3 regions of the Solibacillus sp. FSL K6-1554 genome follow, and region 3 is predicted to be linked to each of the others. Evidence: riboswitches for the same ligand, from Rfam matches in the RefSeq annotation. Region 3 holds a riboswitch; each other region holds the start of a gene.

What was found. A riboswitch is a leader RNA that binds a small molecule or an ion and turns the genes downstream of it on or off. The one in region 3 is predicted to bind cobalamin.
Region 1: another riboswitch for cobalamin. It lies ahead of MHB58_RS02865 (ABC transporter substrate-binding protein); the one in region 3 lies ahead of cobT (nicotinate-nucleotide--dimethylbenzimidazole phosphoribosyltransferase).
Region 2: another riboswitch for cobalamin. It lies ahead of MHB58_RS05980 (hypothetical protein); the one in region 3 lies ahead of cobT (nicotinate-nucleotide--dimethylbenzimidazole phosphoribosyltransferase).

The regions. Positions count from the first base shown of each region.
Region 1 covers NZ_JBBOSS010000001.1:566,267-573,850, reverse strand. Annotated here, with positions in the region: gene MHB58_RS02885 (heterodisulfide reductase-related iron-sulfur binding cluster) at 1-327, opposite strand, end outside; gene MHB58_RS02880 (cob(I)yrinic acid a,c-diamide adenosyltransferase) at 533-1,093, opposite strand; gene MHB58_RS02875 (adenosylcobinamide amidohydrolase) at 1,196-2,662, opposite strand; gene MHB58_RS02870 (FecCD family ABC transporter permease) at 2,662-3,660, opposite strand; gene MHB58_RS02865 (ABC transporter substrate-binding protein) at 3,653-4,600, opposite strand; cobalamin riboswitch at 4,742-4,930, opposite strand; gene MHB58_RS02860 (acyl-CoA dehydrogenase family protein) at 5,048-6,202, opposite strand; gene argS (arginine--tRNA ligase) at 6,541-7,584, opposite strand, start outside.
Region 2 covers NZ_JBBOSS010000001.1:1,249,375-1,256,958, reverse strand. Annotated here, with positions in the region: gene cobS (adenosylcobinamide-GDP ribazoletransferase) at 1-100, opposite strand, end outside; gene MHB58_RS05990 (bifunctional adenosylcobinamide kinase/adenosylcobinamide-phosphate guanylyltransferase) at 113-655, opposite strand; gene MHB58_RS05985 (ABC transporter substrate-binding protein) at 854-1,807, opposite strand; gene MHB58_RS05980 (hypothetical protein) at 1,797-2,354, opposite strand; cobalamin riboswitch at 2,515-2,696, opposite strand; gene MHB58_RS05975 (Fur family transcriptional regulator) at 2,748-3,158, opposite strand; gene MHB58_RS05970 (metal ABC transporter permease) at 3,155-4,021, opposite strand; gene MHB58_RS05965 (metal ABC transporter ATP-binding protein) at 4,037-4,783, opposite strand; gene MHB58_RS05960 (hypothetical protein) at 5,080-5,313, shown strand; gene MHB58_RS05955 (pyroglutamyl-peptidase I) at 5,451-6,068, opposite strand; gene dacB (D-alanyl-D-alanine carboxypeptidase/D-alanyl-D-alanine endopeptidase) at 6,082-7,500, opposite strand.
Region 3 covers NZ_JBBOSS010000001.1:3,204,599-3,212,182, reverse strand. Annotated here, with positions in the region: gene MHB58_RS16010 (hypothetical protein) at 1-92, shown strand, start outside; gene MHB58_RS16005 (hypothetical protein) at 108-407, shown strand; gene MHB58_RS16000 (4-aminobutyrate aminotransferase) at 436-774, shown strand; gene MHB58_RS15995 (MBL fold metallo-hydrolase) at 802-1,725, shown strand; gene MHB58_RS15990 (hypothetical protein) at 2,035-2,202, opposite strand; gene thiC (phosphomethylpyrimidine synthase ThiC) at 2,224-4,008, opposite strand; TPP riboswitch at 4,157-4,271, opposite strand; cobalamin riboswitch at 4,605-4,782, shown strand; gene cobT (nicotinate-nucleotide--dimethylbenzimidazole phosphoribosyltransferase) at 4,875-5,933, shown strand; gene MHB58_RS15975 (hypothetical protein) at 6,497-6,808, shown strand; gene MHB58_RS15970 (YunC family protein) at 6,928-7,230, opposite strand.

The DNA of each region.
Region 1 (7,584 bases), 2.6 Mb from region 3:
TACCGGATACAGGCCGCGGAGCGGTAAATGTGAACCTGGCGCCAGACCTTTCCAGATTAAATCGATTGCTCCGAACTGAACCATTAAAAATCCATAGAAAAACAGAACGTGTACAAGACCCATCTTTTTATCTTTTAATAGTTTTGACTGGCCGAATACTTTCTCGACAATATCCGACATACGTTCAGAAAATTTGTGATTGAATTCTTCTTTGCGACCAAGCTGAATGTAGTCATAACGTGTTTTCAGCAAATATGCGAATAACCCCAGCGCATAAAGTAACACGGCAAAAAATGCAATCCAGTTAATGATTAAAAATGTATTCATCCTTTTCCCCCCTAGAATACGAAGCTTAAACCCCTTTGTTTATCTCATACACCCCGATAAACTATTTTTCCATATTAAACTATAAACCCATTGTAATAATGAATGAGCATTCAGTCAACAGATTTCGTCATTTATTCTGAAAATTAAATCAAAATATAAAAAATGCTAGTTAGACGATTTTACCGTCTTAACTAGCATTTTTCGTTTATTTAAATACGTCGCCACTACGAATATATTCGACATCCTGAATCGATAATCGATAGTTTACAACACGTGCTGCAGCAAATAAATAATCCGATAATCGGTTTAAATATTTTTGTACAACTGGTGAAACATCTTCAATTTCTTTCATTAAAGATACAGTTTCGCGTTCCGCACGGCGGGCAACTGTTCGAGCGATATGCAGAGTAGCTGCTGCAGGTGCTCCCCCTGGTAAAATGAAACGTTTTAATGGTGGAGCTTCTTCGGAAAGTGCATCGATACGGTTTTCCAAAACAGTGATTGGTTCTTCGGTAAGTTTGTAATGGCGTTCTTTCATTACATTTGCCAAGTCCCCGCCTCCATCAAACAATTCATGTTGAATCGCTGTTAAGTCGTCAATCAAATCCTTGAACTTTTCTTGCTCCAATTCACTGACAGCTTTACCGATAAATGAATTCAGCTCATCAATTGTCCCGTATGCTTCAACACGCAGATGGTCTTTATCAACACGTCCTCCAATAATGCTCGTCTTTCCTGTATCGCCTTGCTTTGTATATAATTTCATCCATCATCACCCTTTCGATTAAGTATTCTAGAATTTTTGAAAATTTCCTTTAAGTATATCGACACTCTTTTTCCATGCGTACGCTTTTTCCTTTAAGGTTTTTCATTTATTATAATGCTGTTTATATTTCTTAATCGCCTCGATCGTCACTTCAAAAACGGCCCGGCCGATCAGTTTGCCGATTTCTGTAATAGGTCCGGCATACGGCATTTCTTCACCTTGTTGGGTAGCGGCAATTAATAAACTGTCCGTTGCGGTGCTTGTTGCTATCGTATTTGTTACTGCATCTTTTATTTGCTGATCTGCCAATGCTTTCGTTTTGGCTTCTGTTGCCGTAATCATCGCCTGAATAAATGCTTCATCTGTCAGCTTACCATTAATGATTACCCATGTATTAATCGTACCGATATGTGGCTCTTCTTCGCGCAAATATGTTTTCGTAACGTCAACACTGTTGCCTACCCCTGCTGTTACCATGACAAGGATATCTGCATTATTTTTCGAAAAGTGACGAATTGACGCGCAGCTTGTTTCCACGGCTGTCAGCATGACGACCGTATTTGTTGGAGAAAACTTGCGCTCTTTCAAAAAATGCTCCGTTTCCTCTTTCACATTATAAATATCGTATTCAGGAGCAATGGAACGGTTGAGTAATGTGTCATACCAGCCTATGCCGGCATTATGAACAGCTGATGAAATTACTTTTAGCGGTGCCTGTGCCTGATATTCAATATAGTCTTTAGTTATTTGAAACTTGTTGATATGGATTGCCGCAGCTTTTCTTTCCATTTCATTCGTTGGCAGCATCGTAATTTGCGGTTTTGGCAGTTCCGGATGGGGATATGTCGCAATTCGAGCCTGATACACATCGGCAATCTGCTCTTGCAGCACGACTTCATGCGGTTCGCCAAACGCCCGTACTTCACCATTTTCCAATAGCAGCAGCTCATCACAATAAAGCGATGCCAAGTTAATATCATGGAAAATCGAGACAACTGTCAGCCCATGCACCTCAACTTGCATCCGAATCATATCCAAAATCTGCTTTTGATGCGCGATATCCAAATGGTTTGTCGGTTCATCCAATAGAAGCAGCTCCGAATTTTGTGCAAGTGCCTGTGCAATAAATACCCTTTGCTGCTCGCCGCCGGATAAAAACTCCAAGTATTGATTTTTATATTGCGAAACACCTGTGCTTTCCATCGCCCGCTGTACCGTCGTTTCATCTTCTTCCGTCCAAGATGAAAAAAAACCGCTCTGATGAGGGTAGCGTCCTAACGAAACCGCATCATATACACTGTTTGTAAATGCGCTTGCATTTAATTGGGGGAGTACGGCCATCTTTTTCGCTAATTGCTTGTTATCATAGCTTTTAAGCGGTTTCTCTTCAATAATAATTTCGCCTGTTTCACATTTCAGCACACCACTGATCATCTTCAGTAATGTCGATTTTCCGCTGCCGTTTGGACCAAGAATCCCGAGAATTCTTCCTTTTTCCACGTGAAACGTCATATTTTTCACAACCGTTTTCCCACCGTAACCGCCGGATAGATTATTTACTTTTAACATTATGCAACAACCTTTCTACGTTGCTTGAAGAAAATATAGGCAAAGACAGGTGCTCCAATAAAGGAAGTAATAACACCAATCGGCAGTTCAATAGGGGAAATAATTGTACGTGATACTAAGTCACAAATGACGAGCAGGCTTGCACCGTTCAAAAACGACAATGTCAATAAATGTCGATGGTCTGCTCCGATTAGCAGGCGAATCATATGCGGTACTACTAATCCGACAAATCCAATTGTCCCGGATGCAGCAACAGCCGCTCCTGTTAGAATGGAACCACCCGCCAATATCATATACTTGCTGCGCTTAACATTTACCCCTAAATACTGGGCACGCTCTTCTCCATAAATCATCGCATTCAATTCACGGCGAGTCAGCCAAATAATTGCTGTACCAAGCACCATAAATGGCAGAACCATCCGGACATATGGCCACCCTCGCATCGATACACTTCCTAGAAGCCAGCCGATGATTTCTCGTAGCTGTTCACCAGTAAGTGCGACCATTAAGGAAATACAGGACCCTAAAAACGAGCTGAAAATAATTCCCGTCAAAATCAGCGTCTCCATTTTCATCGAGCGGTCAACAAGTCTGGCAAATGTCAGGACGATGATCATCGTACATGCAGCTCCAGCCATACTGAATACCGGCAAAGTGAATACACCGAGCACCGGTATGGAAATGCCTAAAAAGATTGTCATTACCGCACCTACCGAGGCCCCTGATGAAATACCTAATGTGTATGGATCTGCCAAAGGGTTTTTAAGCAACCCTTGGAATGCTGCCCCCGCAATTGCTAAAGAAGCCCCGATTAATGCGGCTAAAATGACGCGTGGCATTCGGATTTTCCACAAAATACTGTATGCAACCGGATCTGTTGTTTTATCCCACAATGTCGAAAACGGAATATTAACTGACCCGAACGAAATGCCAATCCATATACTGCTTAAAAGCAATCCAATCGATAGTACATAGGCGATTGAATATTTTTTATTCATTGAATACCTCTGGATAAATTGCTTCCCCAATTGATTCAATACCTTCTACAATACGCGGACCTTGTCGACTTGTCGTATCGCTATCGACTAATTTCACATTGGCGTTTTTCACAGCATCCATTTCTGCATATGCATCATTTTCCTCGATTGCTGCCAAGTCGTTTTCATATGTTACTAAAATGATATCCGGATTGCTCTTTACAAATTGCTCCGAGCTGTACTGCGGCCACCCGAGTTCCGGAACGGCATTTTCTACATTTAATACATCAAGCATTTCACTAATGAACGTCTCCTGTCCAGCAACATATAGTTGCGGATTTGTCCCAACAACAACAAATACGGACTTCTCTTCCAGGTCGGCTACTTTCACTTCAATTTCTTCAATCCCCTCTTTAATGGAGATGATCATTTCTTCTGCTTCTTTTTCTTTATTCGTCAAATTGCCAATTTGTTCGATTGTGTCATATGTTTCTTCAAATGTTTTCGCATCTTTTACAACAAATACAGGAATTCCTACTGATTCAAGCTGAGCAATCGCCTGTTCATTGAAGCTGTACAATCCCGATTCATGTGCAACAACTAAGTCGGGCTGCAGGCTAATTATTTGTTCTAGATTAAATTCCATGCCGCCAACTGATTCTTTAGATAATGCTTCTTCAGGATATGTATCATTGTCGTTCACAGCAATAATTTCATCGTTTAACCCTAGTCCGAATAAAATTTCCGTATTGGATGGAGCCAATGTAATAATGCGCTCTGGTGCTTTTTCAAGCGTGATTTCTTTGTCCAAGGCATCTTTTATAGTTACCGGGAATTGTGCTGCTTCAGTTACTTCTGTATTGTCTTTTGCTGATTGTTCATCTGTTGCTTTTTCCGAGTTGCATGCCGCCAATGTTAATGTAAGTAATGCTGCGGAAGATAGCAGTTGCCATTTTTTCAAAATAATAACCTCCAAAATTTCGTTGTATAATTTTCTACAAAAATAAAAAGCTTCCTACTAAAAATGAAGGAAGCTTTACGTATGCAAATAAAATTCAATGGAAAAAGAATTTATCCGCCACATCCTATCCTCGTAGGTTTATTTTAGGGCATTATAAAGGCAGGTCTCCTGGCTTATGCATAACGTTGATAAGCGCCTTCCCGAAAGTTTTTCAGTGGCATACTGCTCTCAACTAGCATTTACAGTGGCGGGACCGCATCGGAATTGCACCGATTTCCCTTTTACTCCTTACTCTATCAGTGAGCAAGAACCTTTATCGTCCATATAAAATTAATAGCTCTATTATAGCTGATATTCAGAAAAATGTGTGCTCAATCGCCAAAGTTTCAGATAATTCTTCTTATTTCGCTGAAATTACGAATAAAAGAACTGCTTACCCCTTTGCTTTTAAGCTTTTTCAATTGCCGTTTCTGCTAAACGTTTAATCGTAATGTCATCCATTGGCGGATTGTGCAGACCTGCACGGACATCACGGTAATAGCGTTGAAGCGGATTTGATCTTTGCAGGCTTTTTGCCCCAACAAGACGCATCGCTTTATCGACAACTTCGATTGCTGTATTTGTCACTACATGTTTCGCAATATTGATTTCATTGACTAGTATCGCCTTTTTAATCGGGTCATTATATAGTCCCGCAACTCCGTAAATCGTAAAGCGTGCTCTCGTCAACGCCAAATCCATTTCGCCAATCAGTGTTTGTACATTTGGCAGCTGGGCAATCGTTCCTTGAATACTGTTCGGGGAATGGCTATTCGCAAAATTAACTGCGTAATCGCGTGCAGCCTGGGCAATGCCTAAATAGGTTGCCGGGATAAGCAGCAACCAGCCGTTCAGTTTAAATCCGGTTGAATAACTCGGTAATTCCACTAAGTTTGTTTTATCAACTCGTACATTATCGAGCACTAAATCATCGCTTCCCGTACCACGCATTGATGCAACATCCCATGTATTTTCGACCGATACCCCTTCAGCCGTTTTCGGAACGAGGAAAAATCCTAGCTGTCCCTCATCTTCAATCCATGCCGAAACTAAAAAATAGTCGAGGTCCGGTGCACCGCTCGTATAGTTTTTACGTCCATTAATTACATAATAATCCCCATCACTTTTTGCTGAAGTTCCCGGACGTCCGCCACGTACTGGACTTCCCATTGCAAACTCGCTTACCGCACGATTGACTGTCGCGCCATTTGCAACCTGTTTACCAAACCAGTCGAGCTTTTGTTCATCCCAGTAACGATTTTCGAAAATCTCGCCTACATTTTGAATTGTCCACGAAACAGCCAGCCCGGTGCTTCCGCAATAGCTCGCCAATGTTTCCTGCAGTAATAGCGCATCATAGACTGTGAAGCCATCCCCGCCATATTCCTTTGGCAGCGTTATTTTTGTATAGCCGATTTCACGCAGCTTCCGGAAATTTTCAAATGGAAATGTTGCTTGTTCATCTGTTTGCTGAGCATTTACTTTCACGCTCTCTGATATTGTTTCTAACTTTTTCAGCCATTGTTGCTGCTCGTCGGTTTGAATAAATAATTCCTTGCTCATGGAAAGCACCACCTCATATTTATTGTCCTGTATATAGAAGTCAAATTTAATAGTACGTTTCGGGAAATTACAAGTCAATAGATATCCCCAGTTCCTTTATAGGGATTACACTAGATGCGTTTCCCTGTTTTGTAATTGGAAGGTTTGCTGGCGGAATTGGAACAAATTACGGAAAAAGGAGAACTGATTCAACTTAATGTGGAAGATAGCACCTCAAAAGGAGAACTGTTGCTCTCGAAACGTAAAACGAATCACGCTTACAGTAGAAATCTCACAATCCTCAAAGAAAAAACACCCTATTTTCGTATACAGAAAATAGAGTGCTTTAAATAGTTGAATTACATTTTTTCAGGTGCGCTTACGCCGATTAGTTTCAGTGCATTCGCCAATGTTGTTTTTACTGCTGTGATTAATGCTAAACGAGCTTCTGTCAGCTCTTTGTTATCCTGGTTCAATACTTTTTCTGCATTGTAGAAGCTATGGAATGCAGCTGCCAAGTCTTGAATATAGTTTGCGATACGGTGTGGTGTGCGGTGTTTTGCTGCATCTGCCACAATTTGCGGGAATGCGCCGACTTTTTTCAGTACATCTTCTTCTTTTTCTGCTACTAGCAAGTTCAGGTTTTCCAATGAAGCTTCGAAACCTTGCTCGTTAGCTGCACGTAAAATCGATGAAATACGCGCATGTGCATACTGTGCATAATATACTGGGTTTTCGTTCGATTGTGATACCGCTAAGTCTAAATCGAAGTCCATATGTGAATCCCCTGCCGTTTTAACGAAGAAATAACGTACAGCATCCAAGCCTACTTCTTCTACTAACTCACGCATCGTTACAGCATTACCTGTACGCTTACTCATTTTGAATTTCTCACCGTTTTTGTACAGCTGAACCATTTGGATAATATCTACTTCCAATGTGCCGCGGTCATAGCCAAGTGCTTCGATTGCCGCTTTCATACGTGGAATATAGCCGTGGTGGTCAGCACCCCAAATATTGATCAGTTTATCAAATCCACGACGCAGTTTGTCTTCATGGTAAGCGATGTCCGGTGTTAAATATGTGTATGAACCATCGTTTTTAATTAATACACGGTCTTTATCATCACCGAATGTTGTTGAACGGAACCAAGTTGCGCCGTCTTCATCAAACACATGACCATTTGCTTTTAGTTTGTCTAACGCTACATCGATTTTACCGTTTTCATATAAAGATGTTTCTGAATACCAAACATCGAATTCAACACGGAAGTTTTTAAGGTCGTTTTGCAGTTTTGCCAATTCCAGTTTCAAGCCGTGCTCACGGAAAAATTTAAAGCGTTCTTCATCGGACTTGTCCAAAATCGTCGCACCGTATTCTTCAGCCAGCTTACCAGCGATTCC
Region 2 (7,584 bases), 2.0 Mb from region 3:
TCCATGTAACAGACTTGGCATTCATATCCAGCTGTTTTTTTATCGGCACTGCCGAAAAAAATTGCCAAGCTAACAAAAAACCGCTCAAACTATTTTTCAACTTGGTTCCTCCTTACTTCCAACGCTGTACAAGCTGAAATTGTACTTCATATGCTTCATCACTATTTTGGACAATCCATTGATGAAGCTCACCTAATAATTTGCGATACAAATTTACCTCATCATACTGTGATGGCAGTTCATCCAGCACTTCATTTGATACAACTATTATTGTAGCACCTTGCTTCCGCCATGTTAGCAATTGCTTTTGCAGTGATTCGATACAATTATCGATGTACTCGCTATTTTCATTTTTTTGTTCATATGTATACAGTACATTCGAAAGCCATGTTGTCACACATTCAAAAAGCACAACATCATTATTTGAAAGCTGCTCGATCGTAACAGGAATCTGTGCTTGCATTTCCACTGTGTTCCAATGGGCGTTCTGATTTTCGCGGTCTTGCTGATGGCGGATAATTCGTTTTTCCATTTCCTCATCAAAGGATACACCTGTCGCGACATAGTAGAGCGTCTTTTCTTCACCTAACTGCCTAGCAAATTTTTCTGCAAAAGCACTTTTGCCGCTGCGCACACCACCGGTTATAAAAATCAATCGTATCCCCCCTTATATTTATCAATTACGCCGAGGCGTAATTGCGTCCGTATTCGGCTTTGCGCTGAAGCGCAAAGAATTCATCGCCGAAGTCGTGACATCCGCCGGAAGCCAATTAATTTCATTCAGCGATATCCGCTGAATGAAGTTAATTGAAAAAGACATGCCTAAACTTAGGCATGTCCTTCTATTCTATACTTATTTAAATAGTTCCGGGTATACTGATTGTGCCATAATTTCAACGGCTTCACCAATACGCGGTCCAGGACGGGACATAATATCTCCATCGACCAGATAAACTGCCTTTTCTGAAACTGCCTGTATTTTATCCCAACCTGTGCGTCCTAGAATCTCGTCAACTGCATTTTCCATATAGGTTGCCGGTGTAATAATAATTTCAGGATTACGAGTAATGACATCTTCTTCCGTCACACTAATCCAGCTCGTCTGATCAGCAAAAATATTTTCAACATTGGCGTGATCCATTATTTCCTGCTGGAACGTACTGCTGCCGGTAGTCCAAAGATCCGGAGCTGGCGAAACTTCATAATATGCTTTTTTCTTCGTATCAATTGTCGCTGTTTTTTCTTGTACTGTTTTGATTTGTGCTTTAATGTCGGCTACAATTTCTTCGCCTTTTTCTTTTACATCCATTACTTCGGACAGTTGGATAATATCCGTATAAACATCATCAAATGTCGCAGCCGAAGCAATTACAAATACTTTCAAACCTGCATCTTCCAATTGGGCAATTTGTGCTTCCTCCCCAATTGTATAGGCAACTACGACATCCGGATCCAATTCCAGAATTCGCTCTGCATCGATGACAGTAGAAGTCGACACACGTTCAATTTTTTGTGCGGCTTCCGGATATGTATCATATTCTGTTGCCCCGATAATTTGTTCACCGACACCCAGCTCAAACAAAATTTCTGTATTGCTAGGCTGCAGGGAAATAATCGTTTCCGGTACTTCATCGAATGTTACTTCAACACCACGATCATCAACAACTGTATACGGTACACCTTCACTTTTCGAACCGGCCTGCTCTTCTTTTTTCACATCATTTTCAGACTTTTCATCATTTGATCCGCATGCTGCTAATAAGAATGTTGCCGCTAAAGCAACGATCCATTTGTTCTTAAATTTCATTTGTTGTAACCCCTTTTTTCTTTTTCGTCGGATAAGATTTTGAGATAAATGGAATTTCCTCTTGTTGATGCTGCTGATTCATATAGACCGCCATGACAAAAAACACATTGGCAAGCAGCCCGAGAAAATCAAACAAAATTTCATCCACTTCTCTTTCCTCGCTCACTTTATGTAATGCCCTGTAAGACTTTTTCGCCTCACTGCGGCAAATATGCAGTCTTGCTGCACTTTCGATTCCTTGTGGCAGTACAAACTGCTGAATCGCTTCTCCAACTTCACTTACATAAAAATCGTATCGATCGCTTAGCCATTGCAAATCCTCAAATGTAATGGCTAATTTACCTCTTACCGAACCATTGACATGATAAGCTAACGGTTGGATTCTCCTCAAATCTTCCAAAACGAGCTGACCGGAAGCATCATCAACTAACGTCGGAAAGACTGTACCGATTCGCGTTGTTAAAGAATCGGTGCGGATTTCATAGTCGACGCAGCATGATTTTTCCCTCATAAACGGATAACAGGAAAAACGGATATCCTTTTTCATAAAATTCTCCTCACTTCAAGTAGTGCCTCACGAAATTACGAGTGTACGAAAAAAAGCCACCCAAGAAAATGGATGGCTTCAAAAATCAAAAAAGAGTGCTGCAAAAGGATGCTCATTCGATCAGTGACTGCCGTACATTCTCTTTAATTCCGAAGAGGGATGTTACGATAAGAAAAAGATTGGTCTCCTGGCTCTGCGTTTCACTTTACTCATAAGTACCTTCCCGCTATATTAGCAGTGGTCTCACACTTATTTTCATCAACGCTTACAGTTACGGAAATAGCTTCGGATTTACACCGAATTCCCATTTATGCATAATGCATCTTTTTCCTGCAAATTTATTCAATTTGTCTTAATCACTTTAGCATATTAACAGAAATATGCAATGGAAATTTACAAACAATCCGGACATTTGCCATAAATCTCAAATTTGTGTGCTTCTACAGCATAACCCGGCAGCTTTTCACCGAGCATTTCCATCGGGCAAACAGACAGTTCCTTTACATTCCCGCAATCACGGCAAATAAAATGGTGGTGATGATGATCCGACTCACAATGCATACGGAAGTTACGCTCACCGTTTAATTCTGTTTCTTCTAGAATATCAAGCTCCACGAAAGTAGCGAGGTTACGGTAAATTGTATCGAAACTCATCCCAGGGAAATCTTTTTTCAATACTGATAACAAATCACGGGCAGTCAAATATTTGTCTGTAGCTGCAAACATACCCAAAATCAACTCTCGTTTATCCGTCTTTTTATAGCCATTATCCTTTAATATTTCCCACGCGCGCGCTGCATTCACAGTATCTCTTCCCCTTCCGATTTAATTGTGAATTTCAAAACAAGCTTTTTGATTAAAATTACTAATAGCAAGATCAAAATAGATGTGACAACAATTGTTCCACCCGGTGCCAAGTTCAGGTAAAATGCAGAAATGAGTCCGATTACTACTGCCAGCTCTCCAAATACAATCGCTAAAATAATCGCCTCTTTAAAACCGCGAGCTAAACGCATCGCTGCAGCTACCGGCAATGTCATTAAGCTTGAAACAAGCAAAATCCCGACAATACGCATACTTGCTGCGATAACGAGTGCGACAACGATCATGAACAATAAATGAATCCATTTCGCAGGTAAACCGCTCGCTTTCGCATATTCCTCATCGAATGACAATACGAAAAGCTCTTTAAAAAATAAAACTAAAAATAATACAACTACGACTGCAATTGCCAGCACAACATATAGATCCTGACGTGATACAGCCGATACAGAGCCAAATAAATAGCTCATTAAATCGGTATTAAATCCGCTTGCAAGTGATATTAAAATGGCACTCACACCGATTCCGCCCGACATAATAATTGGTATCGCAAGTTCTTCATAATGTTTATATAGTCGGCGTAATCGTTCAATTAAGATCGAACCACTTACAGATGCGATAATCCCTAAATAAATCGGGTTCAGCAAAGCCAGCGCTGCAAACGATTGGCTCAAGTACAGGCTCCCGGCAATCCCCGCCAGTGTTACATGCGACAGTGCATCCGCAATTAGCGATAAACGTCTTACTACGATAAATACACCAAGCAATGGTGCAATTACTCCAATAACAAGCCCTGAGAAAAAGGCATTTTGCAAAAATTCATAGTTTAATATTGCTTCTATCATAACGGCCTGCTCCTCTTAGTGAATCTTTCGAACAGAGTGGCCGTTCCAGCTAGCAATCTGTTCTTCCGAAATCGTATCAAAATCATTTTTGTACCCGTGGAAATGAATCGACTGATTTAAGCACGCTACATGACTGACACGATCCGAAACCGTGTCCACATCATGTGTAACTAAAATCATCGTCATATTGTGATGCTTATTTAAATGTGCGAGCATATCATAGAATGCCTGCACATTTTCTCGGTCAATTCCGACTGTCGGTTCATCCAAAATAAGAAGCTTCGGATCGGATACTAAAGCACGTGCAATGAACACACGCTGCTGCTGCCCGCCGGAAAGCTGTCCAATATTCCGTTTTAGAAATTTATCCATGCCGACATCTTTTAAAGCACTTTTCACTAAAATATCCGCATCTTTTGGATAGCGTTTAAACAGCCCTACCTTTTGCGATAAACCACTCTTCACGACTTCTTCGACCGTTGCAGGAAACCCCGAGTTAAAGGCATTGGATTTTTGAGAAACATAGCCAATCCATTCGCGGTGTTTAAAATGGCTTGCTTGTTCGCCAAATAATTTAATTTCCCCTGACATAGGCTTTAACAGTCCTAAAATCAATTTCAAAAGTGTCGATTTACCGGAGCCGTTTTGCCCAATTAATGCTAAAAAATCGCCTTCATTGACACGTAGTGAAATATTTTTCAATGCTTGTGTGTATTCATATTGAAAGGAAACATCCTTCAATTCTATCAATGGTTTTTTCATTTCGTTCGCTTCTTTCTAATTCAAAATCATTACGATTTACATCAAGTTAGTATAATGCAGTTTTTTGTTTATGTAAAGGGATTAAGGTTGAACTTCAATCAGTGGGGATTTTTTTCATCCCCCACTGAAAGTTAGTTTAACCAATCGGGCTTTTACGGGTAGTTGACCTCCCACCTATCCTTTTCGATCTGATTAGGTTTAGAGGCGGGAGTCTTGGCTCTGCCGCTACGCTTTCGAGGCAGATAAATTATTACCCGTTAATGCGGGATAAACTTGAAAGGATGAAGATAATTCAAATGCTACAATGGCTTGATAACTTAAAAGGAATGAATGACAGGCAACTGCAGGATTTCGCCAAACAGCAGGGACTTGAATTGAGCATAGAAGAAGTTCAGAAGCTGCAAAAAATTCTGAAGCATGCCAATATCAGCTGGGCTCTTACCGGCGTTCCAAAAGAAGTTTTAAAAAAAATTCAGAAGCTGCTTGGGGATAGACGTTATAAAAAATTAATGAAGTTAGTCGGTTTGTAATTTAGACGGTTTTTCAGAACACATTTTTTTGTAATGCTACCTGCTCCGTAAATTACTTTCCAATCTTTTAAAAACAAAAATCAGCCGCAACACGGCTGATTTTTTTGTCTTATTATTTTCCGATTAATTTAAATGCCTTATCCAGCATTCTTACCTACACATACATCGAGTGCCAGTTCAATGGCCGCTGTTAAATCACGCATTGACCAGCCCGGAATCCGGCCGTGCTCGATCGCCAGCTCGAATGATGCAGGTATATGAATAAATCCTGCAGCTCGGATTGCTTCATTCTTTGCAGCGTAGTACAAACCTTCATACATTATATTATTACATAAATATGTTCCGGCAGAATTGGATATTGCTGTCGGATAACCTGCAGAATTTAAACGGTTGACAATTTTACGTATCGGCAATGTCGACAAATACGCAACATCCCCATCTCCTTTGATCGGTGCATCCTCAAATGCATTCCCTGCATTGTCCTTTTCCCCATCTTTTACATTCAATGCAACACGTTCCGGAGAAATTTTCGTAATGCCCGCCGCTAAGCCTAATGAAACAATAATCGTCGGCTTCACTTCTTCGACCAGTGCCAAAAACTGTTCCGGTGCTTTTGCAAAATCGACAGACAATACATGGCCAACAATTTCATACTGACCGATTGATTTTCCGTTCAGTGCCTGTACCACTTCCATTGTAGGGTTGATCGGATTTGATAAAAACGGTTCAAATCCTGTTAAAAGTAATTTCTCCATCTGTCTTGCCCCTCTATAAGTTTTTTACAAGCGCTGCCATTGTACGGTCAATATATACATTTCCACTTGATTTATTTTCCAGTAGGATCGAGAAGATATATTGTTTTCCGCTTTGGCCTTTCATATAACCTGATAATGTATATACATTCGGGATATAGCCTGTTTTTGCATAAATTCTATTTTGCAAAGCACTGTTTGTTAAACGGCTTTTTAATGTACCGCCGACCATGCGATCTTTATTGCCGGCGACTGGCAACGAATCAAAAAATGTACCGAAATAAGATTCTTTTTGAACTTTGTACAATAGCTGCGAAAGTCCGTTTGACGTTACACGGTTTGAATTGGACAATCCAGAACCATCTGCAAAACGCCAGTTGTTCACAGGAATATCCAATGAAGCACTGTATTTTTTCAGTAACGTGGCACCTTTGTTCGTACTGCCTTCACCTAGCTGCTGCTTACCCATTGCCTTTACAAGAATATCGGCAATACTGTTGTTGCTCAGCTTCATAAATGCCGGAAAAATGGCTGCCAACGTGCGTGATTCATTCGTGTAAAGCAATGTTGCCTTTTGCGGAACTTTTCCTAATTCCACTTTCGAACTCTTCACAAATTTTAAACCTGTCCCTTGCAGCGTCTGCTTAATTGCCTGCATTGTGTTTTTCGACGGGTCCTGCAATGTTACCCATTCCTTCTTACTGCTCCCTTGTGGCAGGTTTCCGGAAATGATAATACGGTTTGTATTGTAGGCACGCTCGATTGTTATTGTATTACGACTTCCTTTACTAACTGTTTTTGCTTGGTTGGAAATGACCATACCGCTTAAATTCGGTTCAATCGAATAGGTCGGTTTTGCTCCAACTTTACCAGGCTTTGCAGTAATAATGACCGTACTCGCATCAAAGTCATTGTTTTGTGACATCGTAATCGCAGCAGTACGCGCACCGAAGTAATACGTCTCATCCGACTTTAGAACACCCGGTGGCAATGTACTGCCGGAAAATGCTGTATCATCACCGATTAAATGACCATTGATTGTACGAATGCCAATGCGCTTCAATTCTTTTGCAAACTCTAAAAAGTCATCTTTTTTTAATGTCGGATCGCCACTGCCTTTTATGTAAACATTTCCATTTAATGTATCGTTGACAATAATTCCATCGATATATAAATTTGTTTTAAAACGATAGTCCTCGCCTAAAATCGACAATGCTGCAGCACCGGAAACTAATTTCATATTGGAAGCCGGTCGCATCAGTTTGTCCCCGTTTTGGGAATAGACGATTTTCCCGCTCTCTGCGTCACGAATCGTCACTGCTGCATTACTTTTCCCTAAATGTGTTGTAACCGCACCATTGATCGATGCGAAACTTTGAATAGGCAATGAAAAGAATAACGCTAACAAAATGACGAGCTGAAATATTTTTTTCATCAACTGATACCTCCTTTTGAATATTGCTAATTTACAGTTAACTCATTATAACAAATTATGTCATAAAAAACGCAAAAAAACATA
Region 3 (7,584 bases):
TTTCCTTTGTCCTATTTTTGTTTTTATTCATCGTAAATTTAATATCGATTTTAAAGGTTGGGAAAATGAAAGAATCAAAATCAACTATCTAAAAGAGAGGGATTGGCATGGTAGGATGGATCTTGAGCGGGTTACTATCGCTATTTTTGATTGTGAAATTTTATAAAAACAGAGAGATTTTTAAACAGCTATCAAAAAAAGAATGGTTACAGGGTGGTGGCGGATTTTTAGGTGCATGGGCTGTAGCGATACTCATCATTATTGGTGGTTCCAATTTTACAGATGCAATCCAGATTGTTTGGTTATCTAAGGTTTTTGAAGTTGTATTAATTTTGATTGGATTGGGTTTAGCAGGATATATTCTGCATAAAACATTGCCTGAAAAGCTAAAAGAACTTTACTCGTGATAGGAGCAAAGAAACGGAGGTAGTGCAAATGGATGAAATAATCGGATATGCAGTAGTTTTTATCATTATTGCAGGTCTATTTTATGCTTTAGTCAAACAAATTAAAGAAACAAGGAGCAGCGAACACATTGCGGGCAGTGCGCTGTTTCGTAAACAAATGGCAAGAAAAAATATAGTGATGACAGTTGCATTATTTGGAATTCTCGTGTTTTACACATTAAATATTGTGAGCGGTTTAAATTTCACTTCAACTAGATTAAACAGTTTCACTGGCCTCGGAACTTGGATTAGTTTTTTTGTTTACTTTTATGCAAGGTTAATAATGAAACCAAAGCAGGTTGATCATATTAGGAAATTATATCATTAAGCTTTTAAGAAGTAGGAGAGTGCTGCGATGAGAAAACGCTTTTCCAATTTAGATCAAATTGATTGTCTCGGGACATTTAAAGATGTGCTGAAATGGCAGCGATCAAAGCAAAAGAAAGTCGTCGATTACAAAGTACCGCAGTGTGAAGAAAAGCAGATTGCGTTTCTAAAAAGTAACCGTATGGAGCAGTCTGTTACGTGGATTGGCCACTCAACCTTTTTAATCCAAAAAGAAGGGCTCAATATTTTAACAGACCCGGTTTGGGCATATTGGATGGGTGTGGCGAAACGGTTAACCGAGCCGGGATTACGGTTAGATGAGCTGCCGGAAATTGATATCGTACTTATATCGCACGCGCATTATGATCACCTGAACATACCGACGCTAAAAAAGCTGAAAAAACGAAATCCCAATCTCCTATTTATCATTCCAGAAGGGCTCGGTTATTTAATGAAGCGTCACAAGCTGCACCATTTTATCGAACTTTCATGGTACGAAAAGCATGAGGCAGGTCCTCTTGAAATTCATTTCGTTCCCGCTCAGCATTGGACGAGACGCATGCTTTGGGATACGAATACATCGCATTGGGGCGGATTTGTACTGCAAACGGCGTCAGATGCGCAAAGCATTTATTACGCCGGAGACAGCGGGTATTTTCGGGGCTTCAAAGATATTGGCGAACGCTTCAACATACATACAGCGCTAATGCCAATCGGTGCATATGAGCCGGAATGGTTTATGTATGCCTCCCACGTGACACCGGAAGAAGCAATCCAGGCGTTTTGTGATGTAGGGGCGCAAGTGTTTATCCCAATGCATTACGGAGCGTATATGCTGGCAGATGAGACGCCAAAGGAAGCGATTGACCGATTGTATTTTCATTGGCAGCAGGCGAATTTAGAAAATGAACAATTAAAATCGTTAGCGATCGGGGAGACCTTTCGAATGTAATTGGTGGTTTGTTAAATGCTTTGAAAGATTATCATCAGCGCAGAACAGCAGAATTCAAATTTGTGATTTTCATATTTGAAAAAAGGATTATTGCCGTGTTTTGTATGTTGAGGCAGGCAAAACGAAATTGAAAAGGTAGAAATGGCCCTCAATGAAAAGATTGATCCAGCATTTCCAGAAGGAGATGGCACGACAAAATTCACCCTCTAAACTATCTTTACTTGTTAAAGTTAAAAAACCTTGCCTTAACAAAATAATTAAGGCAAGGTTTTTATGGAATCTCTTATTTCTTATGACACTTTTTATTTACTAATAATATAAAACATTTACTTTATTACACTTGATACATTTTTCATGATATTGATTTCCTTTAAAATGATGATCACAATTTTGCTGGATTTCTTTTAAACTTTTCTCCAAAACAGCAAGGTAAGTTTTGAGCTGATTAATTTCCTCTTCAATTTTTCCAACCTTCATCCTAATGACCCCCTAAGAAAGTTACTGATATATGTTACCACCAGATTGCTTAAACTGTTCAGCTTTTTCCTTCATACCTATTTCAATAGCTTCCTTCGTATCAAGTTCTTTTTCTTTTGCAAAATTACGAATATCTTGAGAGATTCTCATACTGCAAAATTTAGGTCCACACATAGAACAGAAATGTGCTGTTTTTGCACCTTCAGCAGGTAAAGTTTCATCATGATATTCGATTGCACGTTCAGGATCTAAAGATAAATTAAACTGATCTCTCCAACGGAATTCAAAACGAGCTTTTGATAAGGCATCATCTCTTTTATGTGCTCCTGGATGCCCTTTTGCCAAATCAGCAGCATGTGCAGCAATTTTATAAGTGACAACCCCTACACGAACATCATCTCTATTCGGTAAACCTAAATGTTCTTTTGGCGTTACATAACAAAGCATCGCTGTCCCATACCAACCAATCATTGCAGCTCCAATAGCAGATGTAATGTGATCATAGCCAGGAGCTATATCAGTTGTAAGAGGGCCTAAAGTATAGAAAGGAGCTTCCTTACAAACTTCCAATTGTTTGTCCATGTTTTCTTTTATAAGGTGCATTGGCACGTGTCCCGGTCCTTCAACCATAACCTGTACATCATGCTCCCAAGCAATTTTTGTTAGTTCTCCAAGAGTTTCTAATTCCGCAAATTGAGCTTCATCATTGGCATCAGCAATGGAACCAGGACGTAAGCCATCTCCTAATGAGAATGAAACATCATAAGTTTTCATGATTTCACAGATTTCTTCAAAGTGAGTATATAAAAAATTTTCTTTATGGTGGTGAAGACACCATTGTGCCATAATAGATCCACCTCGGGATACAATACCTGTTAAACGTTTTGCTGTTAACGGAACATATCGTAAAAGAACACCAGCATGAATGGTGAAGTAATCCACCCCTTGTTCTGCTTGTTCAATCAATGTATCACGGTAAACTTCCCATGTTAGGTCTTCAGCAACACCATTTACTTTTTCTAGTGCTTGATAAATAGGTACGGTACCGACAGGAACAGCCGAATTTCGAATAATCCATTCCCGTGTTGTGTGAATGTTTTTACCTGTTGATAGGTCCATAATATTATCAGCACCCCAACGTGTTGCCCATGTCATTTTTTCAACCTCTTCTTCGATGGAAGATGAAACAGCAGAATTGCCAATATTCGCATTAATTTTTACATGAAAGTTACGACCTATTATCATAGGCTCTGATTCTGGATGGTTGATATTAGAAGGAATAATCGCGCGACCCTTTGCAATTTCATCCCGTACGAATTCAGGTTTCATATTTTCTCTTATTGCGATAAATTCCATTTCAGGCGTGATAATGCCTTTTCTTGCATAATGAAGTTGTGTAATATTTTTCCCTTTTTTGGCCCGTAACGGTTTCCGCTTTAAACCAGGAAACACGTTATGATTAGCACGAGGATCGTTTTCATCTTTATAACCATTATCCTCAGGCTTGATTTCACGACCATCATATTCCTCCACATCGCCACGTTCTTGAATCCATGTACTGCGAAGGGCAGGGAGACCTTTTGTAATATCGACAGAATAATCAGGGTCTGTATAAGGTCCGCTCGTGTCATACACTCGTACTGGAGGATTATCCTCTTCTCCAAACGTACCAGTAGTCGGGCTTAACTCGATTTCACGCATTGGAACCTTAATGTCAGGTCTAGAGCCTGTTACATATACTTTTTTGCTACCTGAAAAATTAGACATGATGGAAATACTTTGTTCGTTTAATGAAGATGGTGACATTGACATAATAAATCTCTCCTTTTTTTGAATATAAGGACAAGAGATAGAACACAACAGTGGTGAGCTAAAAAGCTATGAAGTACATAAAAAAGCCGGTGTCCAATAAATGGTCGGACCCGGCTAATATGTATACAGAAGTAGTATTACTATAATACGATGCTAACTTCCCCACGCTGGTATGATCCAGATCAGGTCCCAAGAGTTAAGAAACTTCAACGTGTTTCTTTCTCAGCCCAACTTATTGGACACCCCTAGTTATTTCTATTCAATTTGATTTTAGTATACATGAAACTTCATTGAGATAAAAGTGAAAATTTAAAAAAATTATTTGCAGTTAGATGAATTACCAAACATTGATATCGTACTCATTTCGCTTGCAAATTACAATCATCTGCATGTCCCTACGTTAAAAGACTAAAGAAACAAAACCCGAACGTATTATTATTTCAGATGAGTCAACATTTTAAAACGGGGTCAGAATTCGTTGTATACGGTGGATTCATCGCTCAATGATTCTGAATCAGAGAACTTATTAATTCCTGCTTATTTAAAACCCACCCTTGACGAAAAAAGTCGTTCGTCGTAAAGTAATGATAAATTCATCAAGCATTAGGTGCCCTTTAAGGGAGAATAGGGAATAAAGTGAAAAGCTTTAGCGTAATCCCAACACTGTATAGAGGAGTTTCATAGCAAAACCCACTGGATTTACATCTGGGAAGGGGCTATGAAATTGTGAATCTGAGCCAGGAGACCTGCCTAATACGCTTACTGTTATAGACACTGGATATGTCTGTAGTTTATTTGTTATCGAATAAACTACAGGCTTTTTTATTGTCAAAAATACATTTAGATAGGGGAAACGAAATATGCAATTATTACAGCAAACAATTGATCAAATTCAAGGAATCGACCGACAAATGGAAGAAAAAGCACGTACGTACATAGACTCTTTAGCCAAACCACCACAAAGCCTAGGGAAGCTCGAATCACTAGCTCTGCAAATCGCCACAATTACGGGTGACCTTGCGCCTAAAATCGATAATAAAGCGGTGATCGTCATGGCTGCGGATCACGGGGTGTATGAGGAGGGCGTAACGCCAAATCCGCAAAGTACAACGGTTTTCCAAACATTATCATTTCCGAAAGGGACGACAGGGATGTGTACGATTGCGAAAATTTCGAATGCACAAGTCATTCCGGTAGATATCGGTGTAAAAGAAGATTTACCTCAAGATGCTGGGGTAATCATTAAAAAGGTCAAATACGGGACAGACAATATGGCGAAAGGTCCAGCAATGACCCGAGAAGAAGCGATTCAAGCGATTGAAGTAGGAATTGAAGTCGCAACAGAAGCGATCCAAAACGGTATCAATCTAATTGGTACCGGGGAAATGGGTATCGGGAATACGACACCGAGTGCTGCAGTGCTTTCAGTGCTTCACGGCTGTGATCCGCTGGCAGTAACGGGCTTTGGAGCCGGTGTCGGAGCTGGCGGCATCGAATATAAAGCCGAAGTCATTCGAAAAGCGATTGCCTTGAACGAGCCGAACGCCGAAGATCCGATTGATGTTGTAGCAAAAGTAGGCGGACTGGAAATTTGCGGGATGGCCGGAATCTTCCTTGCAGCTGCAGCGAATCGTGTACCGGTCGTTGTTGACGGGTATATTTCAACGGTTTCCGCATTAATCGCCTCTAAGTTAAATCCGAATGTGAAAGCATATTTGATTCCGTCACATTTATCGGAAGAGCCGGGTGCAAAAATTGCAGCTGAGCTTCTAGAATTAGAGCCAATGCTGCATATGAATATGAGACTTGGAGAAGGATCAGGTGCTGCACTAGCGTTCCCGATTCTAGATGCAGCATGTTCCATGATTACAAATATGGTGACATTGGAGGAAGCGGCCGCGCTTTTAGTAGCCAAGTAGAAAAAGAAATTAAATTAATAAAATAAAATGTCGTAAAAAGGCTACATTAAAAGTAATAGTAACTTTTAATGTAGCCTTTTTTTATGAATTCGATATTCCATAGAAATAAATGGCGTTTTTCAGTCTATTCCATTTGTTTTACCAGTAAAATACCAAATAAGCGGAACTATGTTGTTTATTGAGTAAGTGAAGAAATCATAAAGAAAAGCCCTATCCAATCCGCTGAAAATGTTATGTGCGACCAAAACATTCGGGGAATGAATAGAACTTGATTTAATTTTACAGAAAATTCAGTGAAATAAAAGCGATTGTCCTGTCAATTGTATCCCCTCCGCAATATCCTATATTAACCAAATGTAAAAACATATTTGAAATGTTAATAATAGCTAAAAAAGTGCTTTTTGGATGGAACTTGGAATAAAGTAACCGGTAAATAGGGTAAGGAGAAGTAAGACCAATAAAAAGGAGAGGCGGGAGGGGCATTAAGAGAAACGGGGTGATCACTATTTCTCCGTATGTGAAAGGTCGTTTTTGAATATATTCGAGAAAAGGATGAGGATAATATGAATCAAATTTTCAAAAAAGATGAGTTTATTATTATTCCTTTTTATAAAGGGCGCAAGCAGGAATTTATGGTCGTCAATACGAAGAAGGAATTTAAAAATGGACATACGCACTTAAAGTCATTTAAGATGGCCAAGTATTTGATCAATCTTGCGCGTTGCCAAAAAATCAATTCCGGATTAAGACCATATTTATTAACAAGCCTTACAAGAATATCGGCAGACCGTGAATATATTCAAAAATTAGAAGAGCTTCTAGCCGTGAAAAGAAGTAAAGGATCAAAAGCTTCCTATTATAATAAAGCAATCTAATTGTACGTAATAACGTCAATAAAAATAGATAGACCGCTTTTTCAAGAAATTGAAAGAGCGGTTTTTTGCATGGAAATATTTTTGGGGTGGAGCTCATCACCTGAGAACTTCCAATTTAACTAAATCATTTTTAATAACGCTTCTTCGCCAATCATACCTTCTTCAATACCGCACGCTCTTGCTTCGTATGTCACGGATTCTAGTGGCGCTTTAAGTAAGTCATCGATCGTTCGAACACCTACTGCACGACCCGCAATGATTTTGCGATCGGCCAACTTTTCATTTAACAGACCAACATCGAGTGCACCGCACATAATGTAGCCATGCTCATTCGAAATTGTCAGCAATGTTGTTTTAGGTAATTGAACCGTTACCGCAGTAAATAAATGACCTTGAAGATCAATCGTTTCCGTATAGACGATAACCTTCTCCCCCTTTCATATAAATCATATGAAACAATTAGAAATTGGTACTTGTTTTTGGGGAAATTATGCAGGTTACTTCAAAAGAGCGACTGCTTTGTTCTGCTTTTCTCAATTTACTTTCTACAATAAGGTACTAAGTTCTACTTTCGGACCGAACTGTTCAACTTTCAAGCTTGAATCTTCTACTTATCCCGAAGCCTTCTACTTTAGAGCCGGTTTGTTCCACTTTCACCAGTCCTCGTTCTATATTCATGACGCAGAGTTCTACTTTTGCATTGATTCTTTCTACTTTTAAGCCGGAACTTTCTACTTTCCCGGCCTTTAATTACATGCGGTGATAATAATACTTAC